Regions from separate parts of the Rubrivivax sp. JA1026 genome, predicted to be linked through region 2. Evidence: predicted binding sites of a transcription regulator. Region 2 holds the regulator's gene; the other holds the start of a gene.
The links. The regulator sigma-54, encoded in region 2, starts transcription at its own class of promoters, with help from an activator protein. The targets are predictions, from matches to a motif close to TGGCANGNAANCTGCTTT.
Positions count from the first base shown of each region.

Region 1 (14,365 bases), on a different contig from region 2:
CTGTCGCTCAGGCGCTCCAGCGCATAGGGCAGGCTGCCGGCGGCGATGTCTTCCAGCGCGCGGCCGATCAGGCGCTTGGCCGAGGCGATCGTGTTCTGCGGGTCGGCGGCGGCGAAGGCCGTGGCCGCGGCGCCGACGGTCAGCACGCCGTCCTCGCCGTAGTGCACGACCGAGGGCACGAGGCGCCGGCCGTCGCCGTCGGGCAGCACGACGGCCTGGCCGCTGCGCACCGTGGCGACCAGCGAGTTCGTCGTGCCCAGGTCGATGCCGACGGCCAGCCGGTGCTGGTGCGGCGCGGCGGCGCGGCCCGGTTCGGCGATCTGCAGCAGCGCCATGGCGTTCTCAGACGGCGAACGACTCGCCGCAGCCACAGGTGGCGGCGGCGTTCGGGTTGTCGAACTTGAAGCCTTCGTTCAGCCCTTCGCGCACCCAGTCCAGCCGCGTGCCGTCGAGCAGCGGCAGGCTGTTGGCGGCGACGAAGAGCTGCACGCCTTCGGACTCGAAGGCCAGGTCCTCGGGCGCGGCGGCGTCGGCGAACTCCAGCGCGTAGGCGTAGCCCGAGCAGCCGCTGGTCTTGACGTCCAGCCGCAGGCCGACGCCGCTGCCGCGTTTGGCCAGCGCCTTGCGGATCTGGGCCGCGGCCTTGGGGGTGACGCTGATGGCCATGGCGTCACACCGAGAAGGACGAGCCGCAACCGCAGGTGCTGGTCGCGTTCGGGTTGCGGATGACGAAGCGCGCACCGTCCAGGCGGTCCTCGTAGTCGATCTCGGCGCCGACGAGGTACTGCAGGCTCATCGCGTCGACGACGACGGTGATCGGCTCGCGCGCGACGCGCACGTCGTCTTCCTTGACCTCGTCGTCGAAGGCGAAGCCGTACTGGAAGCCCGAGCAGCCGCCGCCAGTGACGTAGATGCGCAGCTGCAGGCTGGGGTCGCCTTCCTCGGCCAGCAGCTCGCTGACCTTGGCGACGACGGCGTCGCTGATGCGGATCGGCTGCTCGCCTTCGGGCAGCAGCGGCGGGTCGGCGCGCGGCACGAGTTCGGCGGGCGCGGCGGCGTTTCCTTGAGACTGGCAGGCCATCGTGGACTCCTGGTGGTCGGCGCGGCGCTTCAGGCCGCTTCGCTGTGCTGTTGATCGGGCGACGAGGGCGAGCAGGCGCGCTCCTCGATCAGCCCGCCCGGGCCGGCGTGGCGCTGGCGGTAGTCGGCCACCGCGGCCTTGATCGCGTCCTCGGCGAGGATGGAGCAGTGGATCTTCACCGGCGGCAGCGCCAGCTCCTCGGCGATGGCGGTGTTCTTGATCGCCAGCGCCTGCTCCAGCGTCTTGCCCTTGACCCACTCGGTGACCAGCGAGCTCGACGCGATCGCCGAGCCGCAGCCGTAGGTCTTGAAGCGTGCGTCCTCGATGACGCCGGTGCTCGGGTCGACCTTGATCTGCAGCTTCATCACGTCGCCGCAGGCCGGCGCGCCGACCATGCCGGTGGCCACCGTGTCGTCGCCGGCCGCGAAGCCGCCGACGTTGCGCGGGTTCTCGTAGTGGTCGATGACCTTTTCGCTGTACGCCATGTCGGCCTCCGGGTGTGCAAAGGAATCAGTGCGCCGCCCACTGCACGGCGGCGAGGTCGACGCCGGCGCAGTGCAGGTCCCACAGCGGGCTCAGCTCGCGCAGGCGCTCGACGGTGCGGCGCGTCTGCTCGACGGCGGCGTCGATCTCGGCCTCGGTCGTGAAGCGGCCGACGGAAAAGCGGATCGAGCTGTGCGCGACCTCGTCGGACAGGCCCAGCGCCCGCAGCACGTAGCTGGGCTCCAGGCTGGCCGAGGTGCAGGCCGAGCCCGACGAGACGGCGATGCCCTTCAGGCCCATCAGCAGCGACTCGCCTTCGACGAACTGGAAGCTGACGTTGAGGTTGTGCGGCACGCGTGCGTCGAGCGAGCCGTTGACGCGGATCTCGGGGATGTCCGACAGCCCGGCGAGCAGCCGGTCGCGCAGCGTGCGGATGCGTTCGTTCTCGGCGGCCATCGACACGCGCGCCAGCCGGTAGGCCTCGCCCATGCCGACGATCTGGTGCGTGGGCAGCGTGCCCGAGCGCATGCCGCGCTCGTGGCCGCCACCGTGCGTCTGGGCCTCGATGCGCACACGCGGCTTGCGCCGCACGACCAGCGCGCCGATGCCTTTGGGGCCGTAGGTCTTGTGCGCCGACAGGCTCATCAGGTCCACCGGCCAGGACGCGAAGTCGATCGCCACCTTGCCGGTGGCCTGGGCGGCGTCGACGTGCAGCAGCACGCCGCAGGCGCGGCAGATGCGGCCCAGCGCGACGACGTCCTGCACGACGCCGATCTCGTTGTTAACCAGCATCACCGAGGCGAGCACGGTGTCGGGCCGCAGCGCGGCCTCGAAGGCCGCCGGGTCGACGAGGCCGTCGGCGCCGACGTCGAGGTAGGTCACCTCCCAGCCGGCGCGTTCGAGCTCGCGCATCGTGTCCAGCACCGCCTTGTGCTCGGTCTTCACGGTGACGAGGTGGCGGCCGCGCGAGCGGTTGAACTGCGCCGCGCCCTTGATCGCGAGGTTGTTGCTCTCGGTGGCGCCGGAGGTCCAGACGATCTCGCGCGGGTCGGCGCCGACGAGCGCGGCAACGTGTTCGCGGGCGATCTCCACCGCCTCCTCTGCCGCCCAGCCGAAAGCGTGGCTGCGCGACGCGGGGTTCCCGAACTGTTCATACAGATAGGGCAGCATCGCCTGCACGACACGCGGGTCGACCGGCGTCGTGGCCGCGTAGTCCAGGTAGATCGGCTTGGCGCTGGGATCCATCACGAGGCTCCGGCGGAAGTGGCGAGGCATCCCCATAACGCAGGGACCGTGCCAACCCGTGCCGCAGGAAAAATCTGATCTGGATCAGACACTTGCCTGGCCTCGGCCGGATCGTCGGTGGTGCCGTCGGCACGGCCGGGCCTGTCGCTTTTGTCGCCATTGCGACGCGGGCGGTCTGGCACCTGCCGTGCTTGCCCGGATGCAGGCCCGTGCCCACGGGCAGACAAGGGGAGCGCAGATGAACCTGTTCACCGGTGTCGCGTCCGACGCCTTCTTCGGCGGCCCGGTGCCGGCCGCCGTGCACGGCCTGCTGCGCCAGGCCGCGGTGGCCGGCCCCGCGCAACGGGGCGCGCTGCTGTGGACGGCGCAGGCCATCGCGCCGCAGGCCCTGGTGCTGTACTTCGCGCTGGCCAAGCACCACGCGCAGCGGCGCGAGTTCGAGCTCGCCGAACGCGCCGCGGCGCGCGGCCTGCTCGAAGCCGGCCGCGCCGCCGGGCTGGACGACGACGGCCGTGCACTCGACGGTGCGCCGGCACCCGACTTCAACGCCGACGGCCCGGCGCGTTTCTGGCTCTTCATGCACAAGGCGCTGGCCTTCATCGCCTTGCGAGCCGGCGACCTGGACACGGCGCGCGAGCGGCTGGAGCTGATCGAGCGGGTGGCCCCGCACGCGCGCCTGGGCGACGAGGTCGTCAGCGCGCTGCTGCGCGCGACGCCCGACGAGTGATCCGTCAGGCGCGCCCGCCTCAGGGCCGGTAGTCGAAGAGTTGCGGCGCCTCGCGCCGGTACAGCTTCAGCCAGCCCAGCGTCGCCGGCAGCAGCGAGCTGGCGGCGAACCAGGCGGCGTCGTCGGCGCCGGGGCCGTCGTCGATCAGCGCGCTGCCGATGACACGCCAGCCGTCGAGGTCGATCTCGGGCATCGTGCGCCGCGCCTCGGGCGGCAGCGCGTCGAGCGTGCGTGCGACGACGAGCAGCAGCCGGCGCACCTCGGCGCGTGTCAGCCGCGAATGGCGGAAGTCGGACTCGTCGATGCCGTCGACGAGGATCAGCACACCGTCCCCGGACTGCTGCACCAGGTCCAGCAGCGCGGCGGTGAACATCGTGCCGGCGTGCTCAGGCGGCCACGGCCACGGCGCGGCGCGCGCCGTCCTCGGGGCCGAAACACAGCGCGTGGTCGCAGCAGACGGCGCAGCTCGGCGCCTTGCAGACGAAGAGCTGCTCGCGCTCGCACAGCTGCTTGTAGAGGAACTTCTTCCACTTCATGTCGGCGCTGTTCTTGCGCACCAGCGCCGGGAACCACCAGGTCATCAGCGCCGACAGCTCGGCGCGCGAGCCCAGCTGCAGGTCCTGCCAGAGGTGGTTGTCGCCCAGGCAGGCGACGGCCAGCGTCTCGGCGATGGCGGCCGCGGCTTCGCGCGGGCCCTCGGCGTGGTCGAGCAGCAGCGCGACCAGGTCCTCGACCTCGTCGGCACGCGCCGCGCGCCGCGCCAGCGCCTCGGGCACCGGCCGCGGCTCCATCAGGCGGCCACCGGGGCGTGCGAGTAGCACTTCTTCGGGCAGATCTTCGAGCACGCGGTGCAGCCGATGCACAGCTCGCCGTGCGCGATCGTCATGACCTTCTTCTCGTACTCCTCGTCGTCGTCGCCGTCCGGGTCCAGCGAGACCCGCTCGCCGTCCTCGTCGAGGCCGATCAGTTCGAGCACGCCGCGCGGGCAGACACGGAAGCAGCGGCCGCAGCCGATGCACTTGCCTTCGTCGATCTTCTGCACGAAGGAGGGCGTCCAGGTGGCGCCCGAGGGCAGGGTGATGCTGAAGTCGGACACGGTGTTCTCCGTCAGGCGGCCTGGGCCGCGGCGAGCTGCGCGCGTGCGGCGACCAGCGCCGCATGCGCCTCGTGGGCGACCCGGGCGACCTCGGGGATGCGCTCCCAGTTCGTCGGCAGTTCCTCCGACAGGTCGTGCAGGTCCATCTTGGCCTGCGTCGCGCGGGCGTTGAGCTTCTTGATCTCGGCCTTCAGGGTTTCGAGGTCGGCCATCTCATGCTCCCCAGGTGGCGACGTCGCGGTGGGCGTTGATCATCGACACGCCTTCGGCGACCAGCTTGCTGCCGGCTTCGGCCAGCTTGGCGAGGCTCGGGTAGCCGAAGCGGTGCACGTCGCGCAGATGGCGGTTGACGACGACCAGCCGGCCGGCGGTCAGCACCGTGCGGCCGAAACCTTCGTGGCTCATCTTCGTCATCGGGCTGACCATGATCCCGGTGGCACGTTCGATCGCCAGGCCGACGGCGTTGTGGAACAGGTCCAGCCGCCACAGCGTGTCGGGGTCGGGGTCGCCCATGATCGGCAGCGCGCGGCGCTGCTCGGCGCTCAGGATGAAGGGCTCGAGCAGCGTCGTGTCGCTCTTGCCGTCCCAGGTGCCGTGCGTGTCCTGGGCGCGGATCTGCTTGATCAGCTCGCGCACGAAGCCGTCCTGCAGCGCGGCCTCGTCGGCCGCCGGGCTCTCGACGGCGGCGCTCATCGCTTCACCTCGGCATCGTCCTCGAAGTCGAAGGAGCGTTCCTGGCCCTTCATCAGCGCCTTGCGCAGCCACGGAGGCGGCGTGCCGCGCAGCACGTTCTGCAGCTTGTCGAGGATGTCCAGGATCGGTTCGGGCTGCGTCACCTTGACCGGGTGGATGCGGCTGGCGACGACACGCGCCGCCGCCGAGCCGCCGATCGCGGCGACGTAGACGATGGCGCAGTCGCCGATCGCGGCCAGCTTCGGTGTCAGCTTGTCCTCGTCGCCGTCCTCGTCCAGGCCGTCGCCGAAGGCGAAGTCCTGCACGAAGGCATAGCCCTCGGGGGTGACGTCGTAGACCGCCAGATGCGGGGCCCAGCCGAAGTGCGCGTCCACGCGCTGCTGGTCCTGTGTGGCGAAGGCGACTTTCATGGTTCGCTCCGGGAAGTGACGGGATCGGTGGCCGCCGGGCGGCGGCGCGGGATGACGGCGCTGACGTGGGCCACGGCCGGCGGCACGGCTTCGACGGCGGCCAGGCTGGCGGCCGGCAGCGGCCAGTCGTCAGGGCCGTGGTGAGCGATGCACTCGATCAGCGCGTTGCCGACGGCGTTGACGAAGTCGCGTGTGCCGCGGTAGCCGACCATGCGCACGTGGGCGTTGCCGATGCGGTCGAACATCGGGATGCCCAGGCGGAACAGCGGCCGCCCCAGGCGCTCGGCGGCCTGGCGGCCGTGCGAATGCGTCATCAGCAGCTCGGCGCCGGTGGCTTCGGCCGAACGTTCGAAGTCCTCCAGGTCGCCGATCAGCACTTCGCTGGTCGGCAGGCGTTCGAGCAGCGGTGAGCGCGTCGTCGTCACGCAGGTCGCGAGTTCGGCGCCCATCTCGGCGAGAAAGCTGCCGGCGGCCCACAGCAGGTCGGGCTCGGCGGCGAGCGCGATCTTCGCGTTGCCGGTGTGGAAGTGGGCGTCGAGCATCGCGTCGACCAGCTGGCTGCGCTGGCGGCGCAGCTTGGCCGGCACCTCGCGGCCCGACAGCTCGGCCAGGCGGCGCACGAAGGCGTCGCTGGCGGCCAGGCCGGTCAGGCGGTCGAACAGCGTGTAGGGCACGCCGCAGCGCGATTGCAGCGCCTCGGCGGCCGGGCGCATCTGCTCGCCGACGGCCAGCACCTCGATGACGCCGCCCAGGGCCTCGATGTCGGCGCGCGGCGTGCCGCCGATCGTCGTGCCCTGCCAGGTGTCGGGGATGTGGCCGTCGAGCGAGCCCGAGATGTCGGGCACGACGACGGCCTGCAGGCCGAAGGCCTCGATCGTCTCGCGCAGCTCCTCCAGGTCGGCCGGCGTCAGGTGGAAGCCGGGCAGCAGCGCGACGACGCCGTCGCGGCGCGGCTCGCCGACGCGCGGCAGCGTCGAGACCAGCGCCGTGACGGCGGCCGCCCAGCCGTCCTGGAAGGCGCCGACGTAGTCGGGTGTCGAGGCGTAGACGACGGCCGTGTCGGCCAGCTCGGGGTGCTGCTGGCGCGCGAGGCGGATCGTGCCGTCGACGTCGTCGCCCTTGGTCTCGGTGAGCCCGGTCGAGCAGATGCCGATGATCTTCGGCTGGGCGCGCTGGCGGATGTTGAGCAGCGCCTTCACGAGGTTGTCGTCGCCGCCCATGATGGTCGTCGCCTCGTTCATCGCCGTCGTCTGCAGCGGGATCGCCTCCTTGAAGTGGCGCACCAGCAGCACCAGGCCGAAGGAGGTGCAGCCCTGCGAGCCGTGCATCAGCGGCATGCAGGACTCCAGCCCCATGAAGGCGAAGCTGGCGCCCAGCGGTGCGCTCATCTTCAGCGGGTTGACGCTGCAGGACTTCTTGCTTTCGGTGACGAGGGCCATCGTCTGCTCCCGTTCAGGCCGCCAGCGCCACGGCCGGGGCTTCCCAGGGCGCGGGCGCCCGCACCTGCTGCCAGACCGGGTTGAAGATCGCCTTGTCGATCTCGGCGACCATGGTCACGATGCCCTCGTAGCCGGCGAAGGCGTGGTGGCGCTCCTGGTTGATGTCCATCCAGGGCATGCGCGCCTTCAGCGCGACGAACTGGCTGCGGCCGCCGGACAGCATGATGTCGGCGCGCGCCTCGCGCAGCATGCGGTACATCTCGCGCGGCGCGAGGTCCTCGATCATGTGGGCGTCGTCGCCCATGATCTCCTGGATGCGCTGCTTGTCTTCCTTGGTGCTCTTCTTGACGCTGGTGCCGACGATCTCCAGCCCGGCTTCCTGCAGCGCCGAGACCACCGACCAGCTCTTGACGCCGCCGGTGATCAGCAGCACACGCTTGCCGGCCAGGCGCTCGCGGTAGGCGCGCAGGCGCTCGTAGGCGCGCGGCTCCTCGGCGGCGATCAGGGCCTCGGCGCGGTCGACGATGTCGGCCGGCGCGCCGGTCTGCACCAGCAGCCGGGCGATGTCGCGCAGCGTCCGGCTCATGTCGGCGATGCCGTAGAACGAGCCTTCGAAGTACGGGATGCCCCAGCGCTGCTGCATGCGCGTGGCGACGTTGATCATCGACTTCGAGCAGACCATCATGTTGGCCTTGGCCCGGTGCGCCGACGCGATCTCGCGGTAGCGGCCGTCGCCGGTGATGCAGGCCAGCACGCGCACGCCCAGCGCGTCCAGCAGCGGCTTGACCTGCCAGAGCTCGCCCGACAGGTTGTACTCGCCGATGATGTTGATGTCGTAGGGCGTGCTGACGTCGGGCTCGACGGTGCCGATCACGTAGTCGAGCAGCGCCTCGGCGCCGAGCTTGTTGCCCAGGTTCTTCGGGCCGGCGAAACCCGGCACGTCGACCGGCACGACCGGCAGGCCGAAACGTTCGCTGGCGCGTTTGCAGACGGCCTCGATGTCGTCGCCGATCATCGCCGGCACGCAGGTCTGGTAGACGAAGATCGCCGGCGGGCGCACGGTCTCGGCGATCTCGCGGATGGCCTTGAACAGCCGCTTCTCGCCGCCGTAGACGACGTCGAACTCGTCGATGTCGGTGGTGAAGCCGGTGCGGTAGATCTTCGGGCCGGAACTCGCGCTGTGGCGGTTGTCCCAGCTGTTGCCTTCGCAGGCGATCGGGCCGTGCACGAGGTGGGCGACGTCGGCGATCGGCTGCAGCGCGATCTTGGCGCCGTCGAAGGCGCAGCCGCCGGCGGCGGCACCGGGCGTCAGCTGCTTGGTGCAGCCCTTCTTGCGCGCCTTCTCGCCCTTGGCCTGGTTGACGTCGCAGCCGGGCTCGTCGAAGACCTGGGCGATCCTGGCGTTGAGCGATGCGGACATGCGGCGGGCTCCTGTGGGCGGCCCATGCCGTGTTGCACGATCGGTGCCAGTCGTGCGCCGCGCGTTTTCTCCTTCGCCGACAAGGACTTGGCGATCTGCGCCGGCGTTGCCGGCGTTGGCGGGATCACGACAAACGCGACGCCTGGGTTTCGGCCGCCGGCGTGCCGAAGGCCGCCGCCAGGCCGTCCAGCACCTGCCGCAGCTCGGCGTCGAAGACCGGTAGCGCGGCGTCGATCGCGGCGCGTTCGCCCGAGCGCACCGCGGCTTCCAGCGTGCGGGTGGCCTCGCGCAGCGCGGTGGCACCGATCGTCGCCGACTCCGACTTCAGCATGTGCAGCGCCGAAGCCGCGGCGGCCAGATCGCCGCCGCGACACTGTTCGACGATCGTCGCCGGCATGCCGGCGCGCGACTGCGCGAAGAGTTCCAGCACGCGCCGGTACAGCGCGGGCTGGCCGGCGGCAAAACGCAGGCCGGTGGCCCTGTCCAGGCCCGGCAGCGTGGGCGGCAGCACGGCGTGCGCCCCTGCCGCCGCTGGCGCAGCGGCCGGCGCGACGGCGGGCGCGGCGTCGATGCCGGTCCAGTGCCGCAGCCGCTCGATCAGCACGTCGGGCTCGAAGGGTTTGGCCAGGTGGTCGTTCATGCCGGCGGCCAGGCAGGCCTCGCGGTCGCTGGCCATCGCGTGCGCGGTCATCGCGATCACCGGCAGCGCCTCCAGCCCGGGCAGTCGGCGCAGCCGGCGCGTAGCCTCCAGGCCGTCGAGCACCGGCATCTGCACGTCCATCAGCACGGCGTCGAAACGTTCGCGCGCCAGCCAGGCCAGGGCCTCCAGGCCGTCGCCGGCCAGTGCCGTGCTGGCGCCGGCCTGGCGCAGCAGCTCCAGCGTCAGCTCCTGGTTCACCGGGTTGTCCTCGGCGAGCAGCACGCGCAGGCCTTCGAGGCGGCGCGGCGCCGGCGGCCGCGGCAGCGGCTCGCCGGGGGCCGGCGCATCGCGACCGAACAGCGACTCCAGCAGCGCGAGCAGCGTCGCCGTCGTCACCGGCGCGGCCAGCAGCGTGTCGACACCCGCCGGCAGCGGGCGCGCGGCGTCGTCGGCACCGTAGGGCACCAGCGCCACCAGCCGCGCGGCGGGGCCGGCCAGCGCCCGCAGCCTTGCGGGCAGGCCGGCGTCCGCCGCGATCAGCGCCGCGTCGAGCAGCACCAGGTCGACGGCGCTGGCGGCCAGGGCGGCGGCGGCTTCGTCGCCCGAGCTCGCCGCGGCTGCGCTGCAGCCGATCTCGGCCGCCCGGGCGGCCAGGATCGTGCGTGCGCGCGCACTGGCGTGGGCCGCCAGCAGGCGCAGGCCTTCACGCGGCGCCCGCCGGGCCGCGGCGGCGGGCCGGTCGCTGCGGCCGAAAACCGCGTCGAAGGCGAACTCGCTGCCGCGTCCCGGGCTGCTGCGCACCGCGATGTCCCCGCCCATCGCCTGCACCAGCTGGCGGCTGATCGCCAGGCCCAGGCCGGTGCCGCCGTAGCGCCGCGTCGTCGAGGCGTCGACCTGGCTGAACGGCCGGAACAGGCGCTCCAGATCCTGCGGCGACAGGCCGATGCCTTCGTCGTGCACGACGAAACGCAGGCGCTGCAGGTGCGGGTCGGCGGCGTCCAGCGCCTCGACGCGCACGAGCACCTCGCCGCGTTCGCTGAACTTGACCGCGTTGCCGCACAGGTTGACCAGCACCTGCGACAGCCGCAGCGCGTCGCCGACCAGCCGCCGCGGCACCTGCTCGGACACGTCGAGCAGGAAGCCCAGGCCGCGGTCGTGCGCCTGCAGCGCGACGATGGCCGCGACGCCGTCGAGCACCGCGTCGAGCTCGAACTCGTCGTGCTCGAGCTCCAGCCGGCCGGCCTCGATCTTCGAGAAGTCGAGGATGACGTTGACGATGCCCAGCAGCGACTGCGCCGCGGCGCGGGTCTTCTCGAGGTAGTCGCGCTGGCGCGGGTCGAGTTCGGTGCGCAGCGCCAGCGCCGTCATGCCGAGGATCGCGTTCATCGGCGTGCGGATCTCGTGGCTCATGTTGGCCAGGAAGTCGCTCTTGGCGCGCGTCGCCGCCTCGGCGGCCTCGCGTGCGGCGACCAGCGTGCGTTCGGTCTCGCGCCGGGCGCTGACGTCGCGCAGCACCAGCTGCACGCGCACCGGCGCGCCGGCGTCGGCGCGTGCGAAGACCGCGAAGCTGGCCTCGGTGGCCAGCGTGCCGCCGTCGGCGCGGCGCAGCGACAGGTCTTCGGCGGGCAGCGTGCCCGCCTGCGCCAGCCGCGCAGCGAGCGTGTCCCACGACGGTTCGGCGAGCCAGGCCGTGGCCGGCAGCCCGAGCGCCTGCGCGGGCCCTGCGGCGCCGAGCATCGCCGCCCAGGCTGGGTTGCAGACGACGATGCGGCCATCGGCGTCGACGACGCCGGCGCCGTCGGCCATGCGGCGCAGCACTTCGTCGAACTGCCGCGTCTGCAGCGCCAGCTGGTGCTGCAGGGCGCGCTGCAGGCCGGTGATGCCGTCGGCAAGTGCGTGCAGTTCGTTGGCCGGGCCCGGCGGCCGGGGCGCCGGTTCGCCCAGCCGGCTGAGGTCCAGCGCGCGCACGTGGGCGTGCAGCCGCTCCAGCGGCCGCGAGACGCTGCGCGCGACCAGCGCGTACACCAGCGCCGCGAGCAGCAGCATCTCGACCAGCGCCGCGGCCGCGAACTGGCGCGAGGCCTGCCAGACCTGGCCGTTCAGCCAGTCCTCGTCCAGGCGCAGCTCGAGCACCGCGACCGTGCCCTGGCCGTCCGGGGCCGGCAGCGGGTGGCGCAGCGTCTCGCCGGCGTGCACCGGGTTCGCGCCGGGCTTGGCGTAGCGTTCGTCGATGCCGCGCCCGCGCACCTCGGCCGACAGCAGCGCCGGAAAGCTGCGCAGCCCCTGCAGCTGCACCTGGACCGAGGCGTCGTCGAGTTCCCAGACCGCCTTGGCGAGCGCCGGCCCGTAGGCGCCGAGCACCGCCTGCACCTGCTCGCGCTGGCGGCCGCGTTCGTCGCGATGGCTGATCCAGGCGTTGGCCAGCGTCGCCAGCAGCACCAGCACGACGCTGGCCGCGGCCACGCGCAGCAGCAGTTCACGCGACAGGCGGCGCATCGCCGGCGGCATCGCGGCGGGCCGGCTCACAGCGCGTGGCGCACCACCGCGCCGATCCGGATCGACGGCTCCACCGGGTGGCCGGTGGCCAGCCGCTTCATCGCCCGGTAGGCGTAGCGGCCCATCTGCTCGTAGTCGACCGACACGTAGCCCTGCACCAGCCCGTCGGCCAGCAGGGCCTTCTGCCCGGCCGTGAGCGCGCCGGTGGCCGCGACGACGACACGCTGCCGGTCCTGCGCGGCCAGCGGCTGCACGGCGGCGCGGTAGGCGCCCGGGTCGGCGAAGGGCCAGGCGCCGAGCGCCACGACGGCGTCGGTGTCCTCGTCGCGGAACGCGGTGGCGAGCTGGCGCAGCGCACGCCGCGCGTCGTCGCCGTTGAACCACGGGCAGCGCGCGACCTCTCGCCAGCCGCGTTCGCCTGACAGGCGGGCGCCTTCGGCGAGTTTCGGGTCCTGCGCCAGCGTGCGCCGCAGCGCCGTCACGCGGGCGGCCGTGGCGGCGTCGTGCGAGTCGCCGGCGAGCAGGCAGAGCTGGCCGCCTGCCGGGCGGCGCGCGGCGACCAGGGCCGCGAGCTGGCGGCCGATGTCGGCGTTGTCGGCGCCGATGTGCACGCGGCGCAGCGCGCGCTGCGCCGGGTCGACGTCGGTCTCGAAGGTGACGACCGGCACGCCGCGTTCGGCCGCCAGCGCGAGGGCCGACTCGCCGAGATAACGCGAGTTGGTCACCGCGACGGCCAGGCCCGAGAGCCCGCGCTGCAGGCCGGCGACGATGGCCGCGTCCTGGGCGCGTGCGCGGGCCGGGCCGCGCACGCCGAGCGCGATGCAGCGGTCGCCCCAGGTCTGGGCCTCGGCGGCACAGCCGCGCCAGGCGGCGACGTAGTTGGGGTCGTCGGTGCTCTTGCCGGCCAGCCCGTAAACCTGCCCCTGGGCCTGGGCGCCCGCGGCCCACAGCAGCCCGATCAGGAACCGCCATGGCAAACGCATGCCTTGTCTTCGCCTTCCCGGCGGGGGCCGTCGGCTGCACCCGGGCGGGTGCACCGGACCGACAGGCGTCCCGTTCGGAACGATGATGCGCGGCTCGCGGCCGGCGTCAAGCGCCGTTACCGCGTCAGGACTTTGTCACGCGTCGGCCAGCGCCTCGGTGGCGACGAGCTGTTCGCGCAGCGCGTGGCGTGCGCGCCAGCCGGCGCCTTGCCACAGCACCAGCGTGTCGTCCTCGAACGCCAGGATCGCGCTCGTGTCGTCGGGCCAGATCACGGCCGGCGAGCCGCCGGCGTCCAGCGTCGCGGCGCAGGCCTCCAGCGTGTCGACCGCCACGGCGGTCATCACGCCGCGGCCGAGCAGCGCGTCGGCACGGTGCAGCGGCGTGTCCCAGCCGTGTTCGGCGCCGAGCGCGCACAGCGCCGGCAGGCGTTGGGCGACGCCGGGGGCCTCGGGGTGCTCGCCGCACATCGCGAGCAGTTCGCGCGGGCTGCGCCGGTCCCAGACCTCCCAGGCGGCCAGTCCGCGGCGGTCGGCGACGCGCTCGACCAGGTCCTCGGCGTCGTAGGCGAACCAGGCGCGTGCCGTGCCGGCGGGCGGGCACTCGAGCACGTAGATCATTCGTCGACGCCCTGGCCGACGATGCTGCGCTGCCAGACGGCCTGGCGCAGGCGCTCGCGCACCGCGGCCTCGCTGCCGTCGAAGCCGTCCCGGGCGCGGCGCAGCGCGGCCTGCGCGACCGAGGCCTCGGCCAGCGTCAGCGCCAGCCGGCCGGCCATGTGGCTGGCGTCGGGGCACAGCGCGAGCACCGCGCTGCGGTTGGGATGTTCTGAGAGGGGCACGAGCTCGTGCGCCTCGGGGCGGCCGTCCAGGCAGACGGCGCCGGCGATGACCTCGACGCGGCGGCCGTCGCGCGTGAGGCGCACGAGCACGGGGCTGTCGCGGTCGGGGTCGGTCATCGCGGGTTCTCCTCGTGAGGGCGGCGGGCCGGGGCGAACCGGCCCGCCGTGGCCGTCAGCGGATGATGTCGAACGAGATGTCGGTCTTGCCGGCGATGTTGGTGTTGGCGTCCAGCTTCTCGAAGTACTCGTCGAGCAGCATCGTCAGCAGCCGCATGCCGCCCTCGTAGCCCCAGGTGGGGTAACGGTGGTAGTGGTGGCGGTCGAAGATCGGGAACACCAGGCGCACCAGCGGCGTGCCGGCGTCGCGCTCGAGGTACTTGCCGTAGGTGTTGCCGATCAGGAAGTCCACCGGCTCGGTGAACAGCAGGCTGCGCAGGTGCCAGAGGTCGCGCTTCGGGTAGACCTTGCAGTCCTGGCCGTAGGGCGAGGCGGCGAGCACCGCACGCACCTTCTCGGCCCAGTCCTCGTTGCCGTTGGTCGACAGCACGTGGGTCGGCTCGGCGCCCAGCTCGAGCAGGAACTTCGTGTAGCCGATCAGCTGGTCGGGATCACCGTAGAGCGCGTACTTCTTGCCGTGCAGATGGGCCTGGCTGTCGGCGATGGCGTCGACGAGCTGGCCGCGTTCGAGTTCCAGCTCGGCCGGCACCGGCTTGCCGGTCAGGCGGCTGATGGCCATCAGCAGCTCGTCGGTGCCGCCCACGCCCACCGGCGCGTTCAGCACGACGACCTCGTGGCCCTTCTCGCGCAGGTACT
Region 1 is NZ_JAALCQ010000010.1:99,074-113,438, forward strand. It holds gene hscA (Fe-S protein assembly chaperone HscA) at 1-335, opposite strand, end outside; gene G5B56_RS16470 (iron-sulfur cluster assembly accessory protein) at 343-666, opposite strand; gene erpA (iron-sulfur cluster insertion protein ErpA) at 671-1,081, opposite strand; gene iscU (Fe-S cluster assembly scaffold IscU) at 1,111-1,566, opposite strand; gene G5B56_RS16485 (IscS subfamily cysteine desulfurase) at 1,592-2,809, opposite strand; gene G5B56_RS16490 (hypothetical protein) at 3,048-3,536, shown strand; gene G5B56_RS16495 (hypothetical protein) at 3,556-3,909, opposite strand; gene G5B56_RS16500 (nitrogen fixation protein NifQ) at 3,923-4,357, opposite strand; gene fdxB (ferredoxin III, nif-specific) at 4,327-4,632, opposite strand; gene G5B56_RS16510 (CCE_0567 family metalloprotein) at 4,644-4,844, opposite strand; gene G5B56_RS16515 (NifX-associated nitrogen fixation protein) at 4,846-5,325, opposite strand; gene nifX (nitrogen fixation protein NifX) at 5,322-5,735, opposite strand; gene nifN (nitrogenase iron-molybdenum cofactor biosynthesis protein NifN) at 5,732-7,174, opposite strand; gene nifE (nitrogenase iron-molybdenum cofactor biosynthesis protein NifE) at 7,188-8,594, opposite strand; gene G5B56_RS16535 (response regulator) at 8,719-11,760, opposite strand; gene G5B56_RS16540 (substrate-binding domain-containing protein) at 11,757-12,713, opposite strand; gene G5B56_RS16545 (hypothetical protein) at 12,849-13,331, opposite strand; gene G5B56_RS16550 (hypothetical protein) at 13,328-13,669, opposite strand; gene nifK (nitrogenase molybdenum-iron protein subunit beta) at 13,725-14,365, opposite strand, start outside.
Region 1: nifE (nitrogenase iron-molybdenum cofactor biosynthesis protein NifE) is a predicted target of sigma-54. The motif match lies at 8,626-8,643, and genes of this name have one in related genera.

Region 2 (14,365 bases):
CGCCGGTGACCTTCAGCGGCCAGCACATGCTGAACCTGGTGCTGGGGCTGTCGACGGTCGGCCTGGGCCTGGCCTTCGCGGCCACCGAGAGCTGGCCGGCGTTCTTCGCGATGCTGGCGCTGGCCTTCGTGCTGGGCGTGCTGATCATCATCCCGATCGGCGGCGCCGACATGCCGGTCGTGGTGTCGATGCTCAACAGCTACTCGGGCTGGGCGGCCGCGGGCATCGGCTTCAGCCTGAACAACAGCATGCTGATCATCGCCGGCTCGCTGGTGGGCAGCTCGGGGGCGATCCTCAGCTACATCATGTGCAAGGCGATGAACCGCTCGTTCTTCAATGTCATCCTGGGCGGCTTCGGCGGCGAAGGCACGACGGCGGCGGCGGGTGGCCAGGCGCAGCGCAGCGTCAAGAGCGGCAGCGCCGACGACGCGGCCTTCATCCTCGGCAATGCCGAGACGGTGATCATCGTCCCGGGCTACGGCCTGGCGGTGGCGCGCGCCCAGCACGCGGTGAAGGAGCTGGCGGCCAAGCTCACCGAGAAGGGCGTGACGGTGAAGTACGCCATCCACCCGGTGGCGGGCCGCATGCCGGGGCACATGAACGTGCTGCTGGCCGAGGCCGAGGTGCCGTACGACCAGGTCTTCGAGATGGAAGACATCAACGCCGAGTTCGGCCAGGCCGACGTGGCGATCATCCTGGGCGCCAACGACGTCGTGAACCCGGCGGCGCACGTCAAGGGCAGCCCGATCTACGGCATGCCGATCCTCGAGGCCTACAAGGCCAAGACCGTCATCGTGAACAAGCGTTCGATGGCCAGCGGCTACGCCGGCCTGGACAACGAGCTGTTCTACATGGACAAGACCATGATGGTCTTCGGCGACGCGAAGAAGGTCGTCGAGGAGATGGTCAAGGCCGTCGAGTGACGGCCCTGCGCGCCGGCCCCGCCCCGAGGCCGGCGCGTGCAGCACCTCCCGGGGCGGGCGTGCCTGCTCGGAATCCCGGATGACGCGGACGTAAGGCAGCCGACAGAATCCCGCGTTCCACGGAGAAAAGGTGCATGGAGAAGATCTGGCTGAAGCAGTACCCGGCGGGCGTGCCCGCCGAAGTGAGCGCCGAGCTGTACCCGTCGCTCGTCGCGTTGCTCGAGGAAAGCTTCGGCAAGTATCGCGAGCTGCCCGCGTACAAGTTCATGGGTCGCACCGTGAGCTTCGGCGAGGTCGACGAGCTCTCGCGCGCCTTTGCCGCCTACCTGCAGTCGCTGGGGCTGGCACGCGGTGACCGCGTCGCGATCATGATGCCCAACGTGCCGCAGTACCCGGTGGCCGTCGCGGCCATCCTGCGGGCCGGCTACGTCATCGTCAACGTCAACCCGCTGTACACGCCGCGTGAACTGGAGCACCAGCTCAAGGACTCCGGCGCCAAGGCCATCGTCATCCTCGAGACCTTCGCCGCCACGCTGCAGAAGGTCTACGAGGCGGTGCCGACGAAGAAGGTGATCGTCGCGGCGATGGGCGACATGCTCGGCCTGATCAAGGGCGCGATCGTCAACCACGTCGTGCGCAAGGTGAAGAAGATGGTGCCGGCCTGGGACATCCCGGGCGCGGTGCGTTTCCCCGACGCGCTGGCGCGCGGCCGCAACAAGCCGCTGGCGACGGGCAAGATCGGCCCCGACGACATCGCCGTGCTGCAGTACACCGGCGGCACCACCGGCGTCAGCAAGGGCGCGATCCTGCTGCACCGCAACCTGGTGGCCAACGTGCTGCAGTCCGAGGCCTGGTACCAGCCGGCGCTGAAGAGGATCCCGGCCGGCGAGCAGGTCGTCACCGTCTGCGCGCTGCCGCTCTATCACATCTTCGGCTTCACGGCGAACATGATGCTGTCGATGCGCACCGGCGGCTGCAACATCCTGATCCCCAACGCACGCGACTTCCCGTCGACGCTGAAGGAGCTGTCCAAGCACCGTTTCCACAGCTTCCCGGCGGTCAACACGCTGTTCAACGCGCTGGCCAACCACCCGGACTTCGACAAGGTCGACTGGAGCCACCTGAAGATCAGCATCGGCGGCGGCATGGCGGTGCAGCACGCGACGGCCAAGCTCTGGCTGGAGAAGACCGGCTGCCCGATCTGCGAAGGCTACGGCCTGTCGGAGACCAGCCCGTCGGCGACCTGCAACCCGGTCGACACCGACGCCTACAGCGGCGCCATCGGCCTGCCGCTGCCGTCCACCGACGTCTGCCTGCTCGACGACGACGGCCGCGAGGTGCCGCCCGGCGTCGCCGGCGAGATCGCGATCAAGGGCCCGCAGGTCATGGCCGGCTACTGGCAGCGCCCCGACGAGACCGCCAAGGTGATGACCGCCGACGGTTTCTTCCGCACCGGTGACGTCGGCCTGGTCGACGAACGCGGCTACTTCCGCATCGTCGACCGCAAGAAGGACATGATCCTGGTCTCGGGCTTCAACGTGTACCCGAACGAGGTCGAGGACGTCATCACGCAGATGCCCGGCGTGCTCGAGTGCGCCGCCGTCGGCGTGCCCGACGCCAAGGCCGGCGAGGCCGTGAAGGTGGTCATCGTCAAGAAGGACCCGGCGGTCACCGAGGCCGACGTGCGGGCCTATTGCGAGGCCAACCTCACCGGCTACAAGCGGCCGAAGGTGGTCGAGTTCCGCACCGACCTGCCCAAGACCCCGGTCGGCAAGATCCTGCGGCGCGAACTGCGCGGCTGACGCCATGGGCGCCGACCGCCGCACGGGCGCCTGCGCCCGCCGGGGCCGCGCATGAGCGTGCGCCTGCAGCGCACCGACGCCGGGCGCGAGGCCATCCGCTCCCGCGACGGCCAGCTCTCTCGCGCCGCGCGCAACCTGCTGCTGATCGTCGACCCCTCGCGGCCGGCCGAGCAGTGGCTGGCCGCCGTCGCCGGCGCCGAACCGGCCGACCTGGAGCGCCTGATCGCGCTCGGCTACGTCGCCGAGAGCAGCCCGCCGCCGCGTCTGGCGGCCGCTGCGGCGGCCGTCTCGCGGGCGCGGGGCGCGGCGCAGGCCGCGCTGGCCGGCGCCGAGCCGCGGGTGCTGTACGACCTGCTGACCTCCGAGGCCCGCTCGCGGCTGGGCCTCGTCAAGGGCTACCGCATGGTGCTCGACGTCGAGCGCAGCCAGGGCCTGGATGAGCTTCGCCAGCTCGCGCTGCGTTTCGTAGACGAGCTCGAGGCCGCCGACGGCGAGGCTGCGGCGCTGGCCTTCTGCCGCCGCCTCGGCGGCGCGCCCTGAGCAACGGGGCGGCGCGCCGGGGGCGGCTTGCGGCACACTGCGCGCCGCGATGAGCACCCGTCTTTATCTCGACATTCCCCTGGCCGCCGGCAGCACGCTGGCGCTGCCGCCCGGCGCCGCGCGCCACGTCCAGGTGCGCCGGCTGCAGCCCGGCCACGCCTTGGTCCTGTTCGACGGCGGCGGCGCCGAATGGCCGGCCGAGATCGTCGCGATGGGGCGCAGCGAGGTCACGGTGCGTGTCGGCGAGCCGCAGGCCGTCGAGCGCGAGCTGCCGTTCGCGGCGACGCTGGCCGTCGGCATGCCGGCCAACGACCGCATGGACGCGCTGGTCGAGAAGGCCACCGAACTCGGCGTCGCGGCGATCCAGCCGCTGGTCTGCGAACGGTCGGTGCTGCGCCTGGACGGCGAACGCGCCGAGCGCAAGCAGGCGCACTGGCAGGCGGTGGCCGTCGCCGCCTGCGAGCAGTGCGGGCGCACGCGCGTGCCGCGCATCCAGCCGGTGCGGCCGTTGGCGGCCTGGCTGGGCGCGCTGCCCGCGGAGCAGGATCTCGGCACCCGGCTGCTGCTGAGCCCGCGCCCCGGCGCGCGCCCGCTGGCCGAGCGGCTGCCGGCCGGTGCCGGCTTCTGCACGCTCAGCGGCCCCGAAGGCGGCCTGTCGCCGGCCGAGGAGGCCGCGGCCGTTGCCGCCGGCTTCGCCGCCGTCTGCCTGGGCCCGCGCGTGCTGCGCGCCGACACCGCGCCGCTGGCGGTGCTGGGCTGGGCCGGGCTGCGGGTCTGACCCGCTGCGCGGCAGCCGGCGCCGCCGCGACAATCGCCGCCGATGCGGCACGACGAGTACCTGCGCCACGACGCCACCGCGCTGGCCGATCTGGTGCGCCGCGGCGAGGTCTCGCCGCAGGAGCTGCTGGACCTGGCCCGCGCCCAGGCCGAACGGGTGCAGCCACGTCTCAACGCCGTCACGCGCTGGCTGCCGGCGCTGGCCGAGGCCCAGCTGGCGCACGGCGCCGCCGGTCCGCTGGGCGGTGTGCCGTTCGTCGTCAAGGACAGCGTCGCCGATGTCGCCGGCGTGCCGACGAGCTACGGCAGCCGCGCCGGCGAACGCCTCGTGCCACCGGTGCACGCCGCGGTGCTGCGCCGGCTGCTCGACGCCGGCGCGACGGTCTTCGCCAAGACCAACCTGCCGGAGTTCGGCCTCAAGGGCGTCAGCGACTCGCGCGCCTTCGGCCCCGTGCGCAACCCCTGGGACCCGGCGCGCCACGCCGGCGGCTCCAGCGGCGGCTCGGCGGCGGCGGTCGCCGCCGGTGTCGTGCCGATGGCCGGCGGCAACGACGGTGGCGGCTCGCTGCGCATCCCGGCGGCGTTCTGCGGGCTGTTCGCGCTGAAGCCCTCGCGCGGGCGCATCTCCAACGGCCCGGGTCTGGGCGAGGTCTGGTTCGGCGCCTGTTCGGAAGGCGTGATCTCGCGCAGCGTGCGCGACAGCGCGCTGGCGCTGGACATCCTCTGCGGCCCCGAGCCCGGCGACCCGTTCACCGGCGCCGCGCCGGCCGAGCCCTTCGTCGCCGCGCTGCGCCGGCCGCCGGCGCGGCTGCGTGTGGCGTTCTCGACGGCCTCGCCGCTGGGCACCGCGGTCGACGCCGAGGCCGCGGCGGCGGTGCAGGCCGCGGCGCGCCGGCTCGAAGCCCTGGGCCACCACGTCGAGGAAGCCGCGCCGCCCGTCGACGGCCATGCGGTCGCGGCCTGTTATCTGCAGCTCTACGCGGCCCAGGTGCCGGCGGTGATGGCCCAGGCGCGTGCGCTGGGCGCGCGCGACACCGAGTTCGAGCCGCTGACGCGGGTGATGGCCGCCTACGGCCAGCGCCTGGGCGGCGCGGCGCTGACCGCCGGCCTGGCGCGCTGGAACGGGTTCGCGCGCACGCTGGGGGCCTTCTTCACCGCCCACGACGTCTGGCTGACGCCGACGACCGCACGGCCGGCGCTGCCGCTCGGCGCGCTGGAGCCGTCGCCGGCCGAGGCCCGGTTGACCGACCTGCTGCTGGCCAGCGGGCTGCTCGCGCCGCTGGCGCGCTGGGGCGCGCTCGACACGCGTGTGCAGCGCCTGTTCGTGCAGAACCTGGCGCCGTACCCGTTCACGCAGCTCGCCAACCTGGCCGGCGTGCCGGCGATGAGCCTGCCGCTGCACCGCACGCCCGAGGGTCTTCCGCTGGGCGTGCAGGCCGTGGGCCGCCAGGGCGACGAGGTGACGCTGCTGCAGCTGGCGGCCGAGCTCGAGGCCGATGCGCCTTGGTTCGACCGCCTGCCGCCGATCGCCAGCGGTTCAGCCGCCCAGTGAGAACGGCAGCAGCGACCGTTCAGTGCCGAAAGCCAGCCGGTCGAACAGGCCGTAGACCGCGACGCCGCCATCCCAGGCGCTGGAGATGACGACCCGGGTGATGACCGCGCTGCCGGCCGACACCATCAGCACCTGCCAGCTGCCCCAGGCCGGGTCGCCGGGGTTCAGCGGGTAGCGCGTGCGCTCGAGCAGCCGGTTGCCGGCGTCGTAGGCCTCAATGAAGGGCCGCGCCGTCGGGTTGCCGAAGTACTCGGGCGGCAGCACCGGCTGGGCGTCGATCGACACCCATTGCTGCGGCTTGTCGAAACGCGCCTCGATGCCGCCCTGGCGCGCGTCGAACAGGCTCAGCTGCGGCGGCGCGACCACCGACACGCCGTTGGGCGCGCTCTCGATGCCCCAGGCCGAGCGTGCGTAGCTGCTCCAGCGCCGCGGCGGGCTGGTGCTGATCGACGCGAAGTGCACGCCCTTGGCGGCGTACTGCTCGTCGATGACGGTGCCGTCGGGCACGTCGTCGAAGGTGATGATCGTCGGGCGGGCGAACGGCAGCGGCGGGCGCGGCCGGAACAGGTCGGTGCGGTTGGGTGCGGGCACGGAGCCCAGCAGGTCCAAACGGGTGGCCATGATCGATCTCCTGGTGCGGACAACGGTCGCCCGGCGGCCGGACGACTGCGCCGCGGGGCCCGTCGAGGCCATGCTCGGCCGCACCGCGGCCCGCCGCTTGCGCTGTGTCAGCGAAGCCCGGGGCACCCCCCAGCCCGCAGTCGGTGCGCCGGCGCGCGGCGAGGTGTCGCCGCGGCCGGGCCGGCCGTTCAGCGGCCGGCGGCGATCTCGCGCAGCGCCTGCTCGAAGACCTCGGGCGGCTGGCCGCCGGAGATCAGGTGGCGTTCGTCGACGACGACGCCGGGCACCGAGCGGATGCCCAGCGCCAGCCAGCGCTGCTCCTCGGCGCGCACGGCGTCGGCGAACTCGCCGCGTTCGAGCACCTCGCGGGCGCGGGCCTCGTTCAGCCCGACGCCGGCCGCGACCTGGGCCAGCACCTCGGGGTCGCTCGGGTTGCGGCCTTCGCCGTGGTAGGCGGCGAGCAGCGCCCGCTTGAGGTCCAGCGCCCGGCCTTCGAGACCGGCCCAGTGCAGCAGCCGGTGGGCGTCGAAGGTGTTCCAGATGCGCGTGCGCTCGCCGAAGGCGAAGCCGACCGCCGCGCCGCGTTCGGCCAGCGTGCGCCGCACGGCGGCGAACTGCTCGGGCGCGCCGCCGTACTTGCGCTGAAGATGTTCGTCGATGGCCTCGCCTTCGGGCGCCATGTCGGGGTTCAGCTCGAACGGGCGAACCTCGATCTCGGCCTCGATCTCGCCGGCCAGGTTCTCGAGCGCCCGCTCCAGCGACGCCAGGCCGACGGCGCACCAGGGGCAGACGACGTCGCTGACGAAGTCGATGTGCAGACGCTTCATGCGGCCTCCTTGTTGGACCCGGCAACCATGTCGAAGCGGAACAGCCGGCATTCGATGGGCCCGTTCCACATCGGCACGCGCCGGCTCTCCTTCAGCCGCATCAGCGACGGCAGCTTCATCTCCGGGCTCAGCACCCAGGCCGTCCAGCCGGCGTAGCGGCGTTTCCAGTGCGCGGCCAGCGCGCCGAAGAACTCGGCCGACGAGCCGCCGCCGTCGAAGCCTTCACGCGCGCCGCCGGGCGCGTCGCCGCGGGCGCTGCCGCTGCCCTTGGGCGCGATGCGCTCGCCGTACGGCGGGTTGAGCATCAGCGTGCCGCGTTCGGCCGGCGCCGGGCGCTGCAGCGCGTCGGCAGTCTTGAAGGCGATGGCCTGGCCGACGCCGGCGTTGGCGGCATTGCGCGCCGCGAAGTCGGTCATGCGAAAGCTCACGTCGCCGGCGAAGACCTCGACCGCAGGCGCGTGCACACGTTCGCGCGCGGCCTGCTGCAGCTCGCGCCAGGCACCGAGCTGGTCGCGGAAGGGCAGCAGGCGCTCGAAGGCGAAACGGCGCTTGATGCCCGGGGCGATGCCGCAGGCGATCTGCGCGGCCTCGATGGCGATCGTGCCGGCGCCGCAGCAGGGGTCGAGCAGCGCGCCGTCCTCCTCGCGGCCCTGCCAGCCGGCGGCGGCCAGCATCGCCGCGGCCAGCGTCTCCTTCAGCGGCGCCTCGCCCTTGACGCCACCGGCGCGTTCGTCGCGCCAGCCGCGCTTGAACAGCGCCTCGCCCGAGGTGTCGGCGTACAGCGTCGCGTGCTCGGGGCCGACGTACAGCTGCAGCGACAGGTCGGGGTGGCGGGTGTCGACGCTGGGGCGTTCGCCGCTCGTTTCGCGCAGCTGGTCGCAGACGGCGTCCTTCACGCGCAGCGTCGCGAAGTTCAGGCTCTTCAGCGGCGAACGCTGCGCCGCGACGTCGACACGCAGCGTCTGGCGCGGCGTGATCCAGTCGTCCCAGCGCACGCGGCGCGCGAGTTCGTAGAGCTCGTGCTCGTCGCGGTAGGGGCCGTCGATCAGCGGCCACAGCACACGCTGGGCGAGCCGGCTCTCCAGGTTCAGCGCCATCGCGGCGCGGGCGTCGCCGTCGACGAAGACGCCGCCGCGCACGGCCTCGGTGCGGCAGCCGGTGATGCGGGCGGCCTCGTCGGCCAGCAGCGGCTCGACGCCACCGGCGCAGGGAAGGAACAGGGAGACGGTCATGACGGCGGCGCGACGGACGAAAGCGCTGGACTGTAGTCCAGCTGCGGCGGCGGCGGCGGCGCGTTGTGGCGGAGGACGCGGAGGACGGGGTCAGGTCTCGCGAGACCTGACCCCGGGCTGCCCGGGCTGCCTCAGCTGCGGCGGCGGCGCGTCGCGGCGGAGGACGGGGTCAGGTCCTGCGGGACCTGACCCCGGGCTGTGGTCGCGTCAGATCGCCCGGCGCAGCGAGGCCGGCGCGATCTTCAGCGCCTCGCGGTACTTGGCGACGGTGCGGCGCGCGACCTGGATGCCCTGCTCCTCGAGCATCTGCGACAGCTGGCTGTCCGACAGCGGCTTGCTGGCGTCCTCGGCCGAGACGAGCTGCTGGATCAGCGCCCTCACCGCGGTGCTCGACGCGTTGCCGCCGGCCTCGGTGTTCAGCGAGCTGCCGAAGAAGTACTTCAGCTCGAAGGTGCCCTGCGGCGTGGCCATGTACTTGGCCGTCGTCACGCGCGAGATCGTGCTCTCGTGCAGGCCCAGCTCGTCGGCGATCTCGCGCAGCACCAGCGGCTTCATCGCGATCGCGCCGTGCGTGAAGAAACCCTTCTGGCGCTCGACGATGGCCTTGGACACACGCAGGATGGTGTCGAAACGCTGCTGGATGTTCTTCATGAACCAGCGCGCCTCCTGCAGCCGCGACGACAGCCCGCCGGCGCCGTTGCGCTGGCCGCGGATCGCCTGGGCGTAGAGGTCGTTGATGCGCAGCTTGGGCATCACGTCCGGGTTCAGCAGCACCTTGAAGCCGCGCCCCGACTTCTGGACGATGACGTCGGGCACGATGATGTTCGACTCGGCCGGCGCGAACGGCCGCCCCGGCTTGGGCTCGCAGGCGACGATCAGTGCCTGCGCTTGGCGCAGCAGGTCCTCGCCGGCGCCGGTGGCGGCGGTCAGCTTCTTCACGTCGCGCCGGGCCAGCAGCTCCAGCGAGTGCTCGCAGATGCGGATCGCGACCTCGCGCGCCTCGCAGCGCGGCGTCGTGCGCAGTTGCAGCACCAGGCACTCGGACAGCGAACGTGCGCCGACGCCGGTCGGCTCCAGGCTCTGCAGCCAGCGCAGCGCGCACTGCAGGCGGTCGGCCAGGGCCTCGCGCTGCTCCTCGTCGTCCAGGTCCAGCATGTCGGCCAGGCGCGCGGCGATGTCCTCCAGCGGGTCGGCGAGGTAGCCGTCGTCGTCCAGCGACTCGATCAGCACGTGCAGTGCCGCAGCGTCCTCGGCCGACAGCCGCATGCCGGCGATCTGGCGCCGCAGGTGGTCCTGCAGCGTGCCGGCGCCGGCGCGGCGCTCCTGCGGGTCGAGGTCGTCGTCGCTTTCGGGCGCGGCCGCGGCCGGGGTCTCGCGGATGCCGTCGAAGTCGTCGCGCTCGGTGCCGTTCTCCCAGTCCTCGCGTTCGGTGGTGCCGAACTCGGCGGCGTCGACCTCGGCCGGTGCCGGCTCGGCGGCACCGTCGCCGTCGTCACGCTCGGCGACGCGGTCGACGGTGGCACGTTCGGCCGGCGGGTCGAACGGTGTCGCCGCGTCCTCGTCCATCTCCAGGAACGGGTTCTGCTCGAGCATCTGCTCGACTTCCTGGTGCAGCTCCAGCGTCGACAGCTGCAGCAGCCGGATCGACTGCTGCAGCTGCGGCGTCAGCGCCAGATGCTGCGACAGGCGGACTTGGAGGGAGGGCTTCATCGGCCGCGCGTCACATCTTGAAATGCTCGCCGAGGTAGACCTTGCGCACCTCGGCGTTCTCGACGATCGCCTGCGGCGTGCCTTCGGTGAGCACGCTGCCTTCGCTGATGATGTAGGCGCGGTCGCAGATGCCCAGCGTCTCGCGCACGTTGTGGTCGGTGATCAGCACCCCGATGCCGCGCGACTTGAGGAAGGCGATGATGCGCTGGATCTCGATGACGGCGATCGGGTCGACGCCGGCAAAGGGCTCGTCGAGCAGGATGAAACGCGGCTGCGTGGCCAGCGACCGGGCGATCTCGACGCGGCGGCGCTCGCCGCCGGACAGCGCCGGCGCCGGCGAGTCGCGCAGCTTCTCGATCGACAGGTCGTGCAGCAGCTTGTCCAGCAGCTCCTGGATCTGCGCCGGCTTCAGCGGCCGGCCGTCCGGGCCCTGCTGCAGCTCGAGCACGGCGCGGATGTTCTCCTCGACGGTCAGCTTGCGGAAGATCGACGCTTCCTGCGGCAGGTACGACAGCCCCAGGCGCGATCGCTGGTGGATCGGCAGGCGCTCGACCGGGCGGCCGTCGATGCGGATCTGGCCGGCGTCGGCACGCACCAGGCCGACGACCATGTAGAAGGTGGTGGTCTTGCCGGCGCCGTTGGGGCCGAGCAGGCCGACGACCTCGCCGGCGGCCACCGACAGGTGCACGTCCTTGACGACGCGCCGCTGGCCGTAGCTCTTCTGCAGGTTCTCGGCTTCGAGCCGGCTGCCCGCGACGGCGGTTTCCATCAGCGCTGGCCCCCGAGCGAGCGCGCCGGCGCCAGCGGCGCGGCCGAGGCCGGCGCGGCCGGCGGCGTGGCCGCCTTGTCGCTGCGCGGGCTCAGCACCGCGCGCACGCGACCGCTCGGGTTGGCACGGGTCGTCTCGCCGCCGGCGACGCTGAAGGTCTCGGCGGTGTTGTCCCAGACGATCTGCGAGCCGGTGATCTCGTCGGCGACGACCGCGCCGCGCAGCCGGCGCACCGCGCCGTTGCCGATGAAACGCAGCGTGTCGGCGCGGCCGTCGTACTCGATGCGGTCGGCCACGCCCTCGACGACCTCGTCGACGCCGTCACGCTTCTGGCGGTAGCTCGCCGGGCGGCCGGCGCTGCCGATGGCGGTGGCGGCGCGGTAGCCGTCGGCCGTCTCGCGCAGCTCGACGCGGTCGGCGCGGATGACCATCGTGCCCTGGGTGATGACGACGTTGCCGTTGAACTCGACGAGCTGGCGCTGCAGGTCGACCGAGCCCGGCCGGTCGGCCTCGACGACCATCTGGCGCTCGCGGTCGGCGCGCTCGGCGGCCGCGGCGGCGCACAGCAGCGCCAGCACCAGCGGTGCGGCACGGCGGAGGAGGGCGAAACGGAGCGTCATTTTCGGCACGAAACTTGCAAGCATTCTAGCCACAAGTTCGTGCCGTCGAACAGGGTTCGCGGGCCCCGCGTTGCGAGGCCGATGCGCCGGATCAAGACCCGGCGCGGGCCCGGGCTCAGGCGCCCTGGCGGGAGCGGGCGATCAGGAAGTCGGCCACCGCGAGCGCACGCTCGTGGCCGCCGGCCAGGGCGCCGGAAGTGTAGTACCGGCCCTGGATGCCCATCGCCGGCACGCCGTCGATCTTGTAGGCGTCGGCGAGCTGCTTGGCGCGGCTGGCCTTGGTCGCCACGCTGAACGAGCGGAAGGCGTCGCCGAAGCGCTTGCCGTCGAGGCCGTTGGCGACCATGAAGTCGATGATGTCCGACTCCGACAGCAGGCGCTTGCCCTGCACGTGGATCGCGTTGAACACCTTGCGGTGCACCGCGCCGACCTGACCCATCTCCTCGAGCGCGTAGAAGATCTTCTGGGCGATCTGGTGGCGCGCGGTGAAGCCCACCGGCACGCGGCGGAACACGACGTCGGCCGGCAGGCGCTTGCTCCAGGTCTCCAGCAGCGGCTCGAAGTTGAAGCAGTGGCCGCACTCGTACCAGAAGAACTCGACGACCTCGACCTTCTTGCCCTCGGGGATCGAGGTCGGTGCGGGCGTCTGCAGCCGCACGTAATGCGTGCCCTCGACCGGCCCGCCCTGCGCGCGGGCGCCACCGGCCATCGCCAGGCCCAGGCCCGCACCGGCCAGTTGGATCGAGAAATCGCGCCGCTTCATGAGTTTCCTTTCGAGTGATCGGTGTCGTCGCATGGGACCGGCCGCACCCGTGCCGGGTTCCCTGCTCAGGGCTTCTCGGCGCGGACCAGCCGGGCGTCGATGTTCGCCGCCTGCAGCCGTCCCTGGACGGCCTCGGCGTCGTCGCGCGTGCCGTAGGGGCCCGTGCGCACCCGGTACATCGTCTTGCCGGCCTGCTCGCGCTCGCTCACCTTGGCCGTGAAGCCGAGCATCGCCAGGCGGGCGCGCTCCTGCTCGGCGTCCTCGGTGCGCGTGAACGCGCCGGTCTGCACGAAGTACACGAACGCTTCAGCGGCCCGGTCGGTGGACTGGCCGGCGAGGATGGCCGCCGGATCGCGGGTGGAGCCACCCTGCGCGGCCGGGGCGCTGGCGGGCGTCCGCGCGGCCGTCGGCGGCGCGGACGGTGCGGCCGTCGGCGCCGAGGCCGCCGCCGCCGGCAGCGGCGGCTGCTTGCCGGCCAGCGGCGCGTTCGGGTCCCAGCGCTTGTTGCGCTCGACCTCGGCGCTGTCCTGCTCGGCGGTGCGCTGCGGCACCTTGTCGATGAAGGGCACCGGCGCCTTGGTGATGTACAGCGCCACCGCCAGCGCGATCGCCAGGCCGGCGAGCAGGCCGACGATCAGCCCGAGCGCGAAGCCGCCGCGCTGGCCCTTCACGCCGGCACCTCTTCGGCGGCGGCGCGCGACATCGAGGTCGGCGCCGACACGCCCAGCATGCCCAGCGCGTTGCGCAGCACCTGGGCGGTGGCCGCCAGCAGCGCCATGCGCGCGCGGGCCAGCGCCGGGTCATCGACGAGGAAACGTTCGGCGGCGTAGTAGCTGTGGAAGGCCGCGGCCAGGTCGCGCAGGTAGAACGCGACGTCGTGCGGCGCGTGTTCGGCCGCGGCGCGCTCGAGCATGCCCGGGTAGGCCGCCAGCTGCAGCATCAGCGCGTATTCCGACGGCGCCGTCAGCCGCGACAGGTCGGCGCCGGCGAAGTCGGTCTCGCCCTGGTACTGCGCCAGCACCGAGCAGATGCGCGCGTGCGCGTACTGGACGTAGAAGACCGGGTTCTCGTCGTTGGCCTTCAGCGCCAGGTCGATGTCGAAGACGAACTCGGTGTCGGCCTTGCGGCTGATGAGGAAGTAGCGCACCGCGTCGCGGCTGGTCCAGTCGATCAGGTCGCGCAGCGTGACGTAGCTGCCGGCGCGCTTGGAGATCTTCACCTCCTGCCCGCCCTTCATCACGGTGACCATCTTGTGCAGCACGTAGTCGGGGTAGCCGGCGGGGATGCCGACGCCGGCGGCCTGCAGGCCGGCGCGCACCCGCGCGATCGTGCCGTGGTGGTCGCTGCCCTGGACGTTGATGACCTTGGTGAAGCCGCGCTCGAACTTGGCGATGTGGTACGCGACGTCGGGCACGAAGTAGGTGTAGCTGCCGTCGGACTTGCGCATCACGCGGTCCTTGTCGTCGCCGTAGTCGGTGCTGCGCAGCCACAGCGCGCCGCCGTCCTCGAAGGTCTTGCCGGCGTCGACGAGGCGGCGCACGGTGTCCTCGACGCGGCCGTCGGCGTAGAGGCTGGACTCGAGGTAGTAGTTGTCGAAGCGCACGCCGAAGGCCTGCAGATCCAGGTCCTGCTCGTGGCGCAGGTAGGCGACGGCGAACTGGCGGATGCCGTCGACGTCGTCGGCGTCGCCCGAGGCGGTGAAGGCGCGGTCGTCGGCGTGCACCGTCTTCTTCGCGGCGAAGTCGGCGGCGATGTCGGCGATGTAGTCGCCGTTGTAGGCCGACTCGGGCCAGCCGTCGTCGCCGGGCTTGAGGCCCTTCAGGCGGCAGCGCGTCGACGTGGCCAGGTTCTGGATCTGGACGCCGGCGTCGTTGTAATAGAACTCGCGCGTCACGTCCCAGCCCTGCGACTCGAACAGGCGGCAGATCGAGTCGCCCAGCGCCGCCTGGCGCCCGTGGCCGACGTGCAGCGGGCCGGTCGGGTTGGCCGAGACGAACTCGACCATCAGCTTGCCGGCGCCGGCCGGCTTGCGGCCGAAGGCCTCGCCGCCTTGCAGCACCTCGGCGACGACGGCCTGGCGCGCCGCCGGCTTCAGGCGCAGGTTGATGAAGCCCGGGCCGGCGATCTCGAGGGCCTGCACCCAGCGCTCGAAGGCGGGCTGGCGGCCGAGCAGCTCGACGAGCTGCTGGCCGACTTCACGCGGGTTCTTCTTCAGCGTGCGCGCCAGCC
Region 2 is NZ_JAALCQ010000007.1:189,262-203,626, reverse strand. It holds gene G5B56_RS13535 (NAD(P)(+) transhydrogenase (Re/Si-specific) subunit beta) at 1-923, shown strand, start outside; gene G5B56_RS13530 (long-chain-fatty-acid--CoA ligase) at 1,058-2,725, shown strand; gene G5B56_RS13525 (hypothetical protein) at 2,777-3,265, shown strand; gene G5B56_RS13520 (16S rRNA (uracil(1498)-N(3))-methyltransferase) at 3,315-4,043, shown strand; gene G5B56_RS13515 (amidase) at 4,086-5,594, shown strand; gene G5B56_RS13510 (hypothetical protein) at 5,580-6,215, opposite strand; gene G5B56_RS13505 (DsbA family oxidoreductase) at 6,404-7,042, opposite strand; gene G5B56_RS13500 (class I SAM-dependent RNA methyltransferase) at 7,039-8,274, opposite strand; gene G5B56_RS13495 (RNA polymerase factor sigma-54) at 8,482-9,984, opposite strand; gene lptB (LPS export ABC transporter ATP-binding protein) at 9,995-10,753, opposite strand; gene lptA (lipopolysaccharide transport periplasmic protein LptA) at 10,753-11,373, opposite strand; gene G5B56_RS13480 (thiol:disulfide interchange protein DsbA/DsbL) at 11,489-12,136, opposite strand; gene G5B56_RS13475 (SPOR domain-containing protein) at 12,202-12,807, opposite strand; gene argS (arginine--tRNA ligase) at 12,804-14,365, opposite strand, start outside.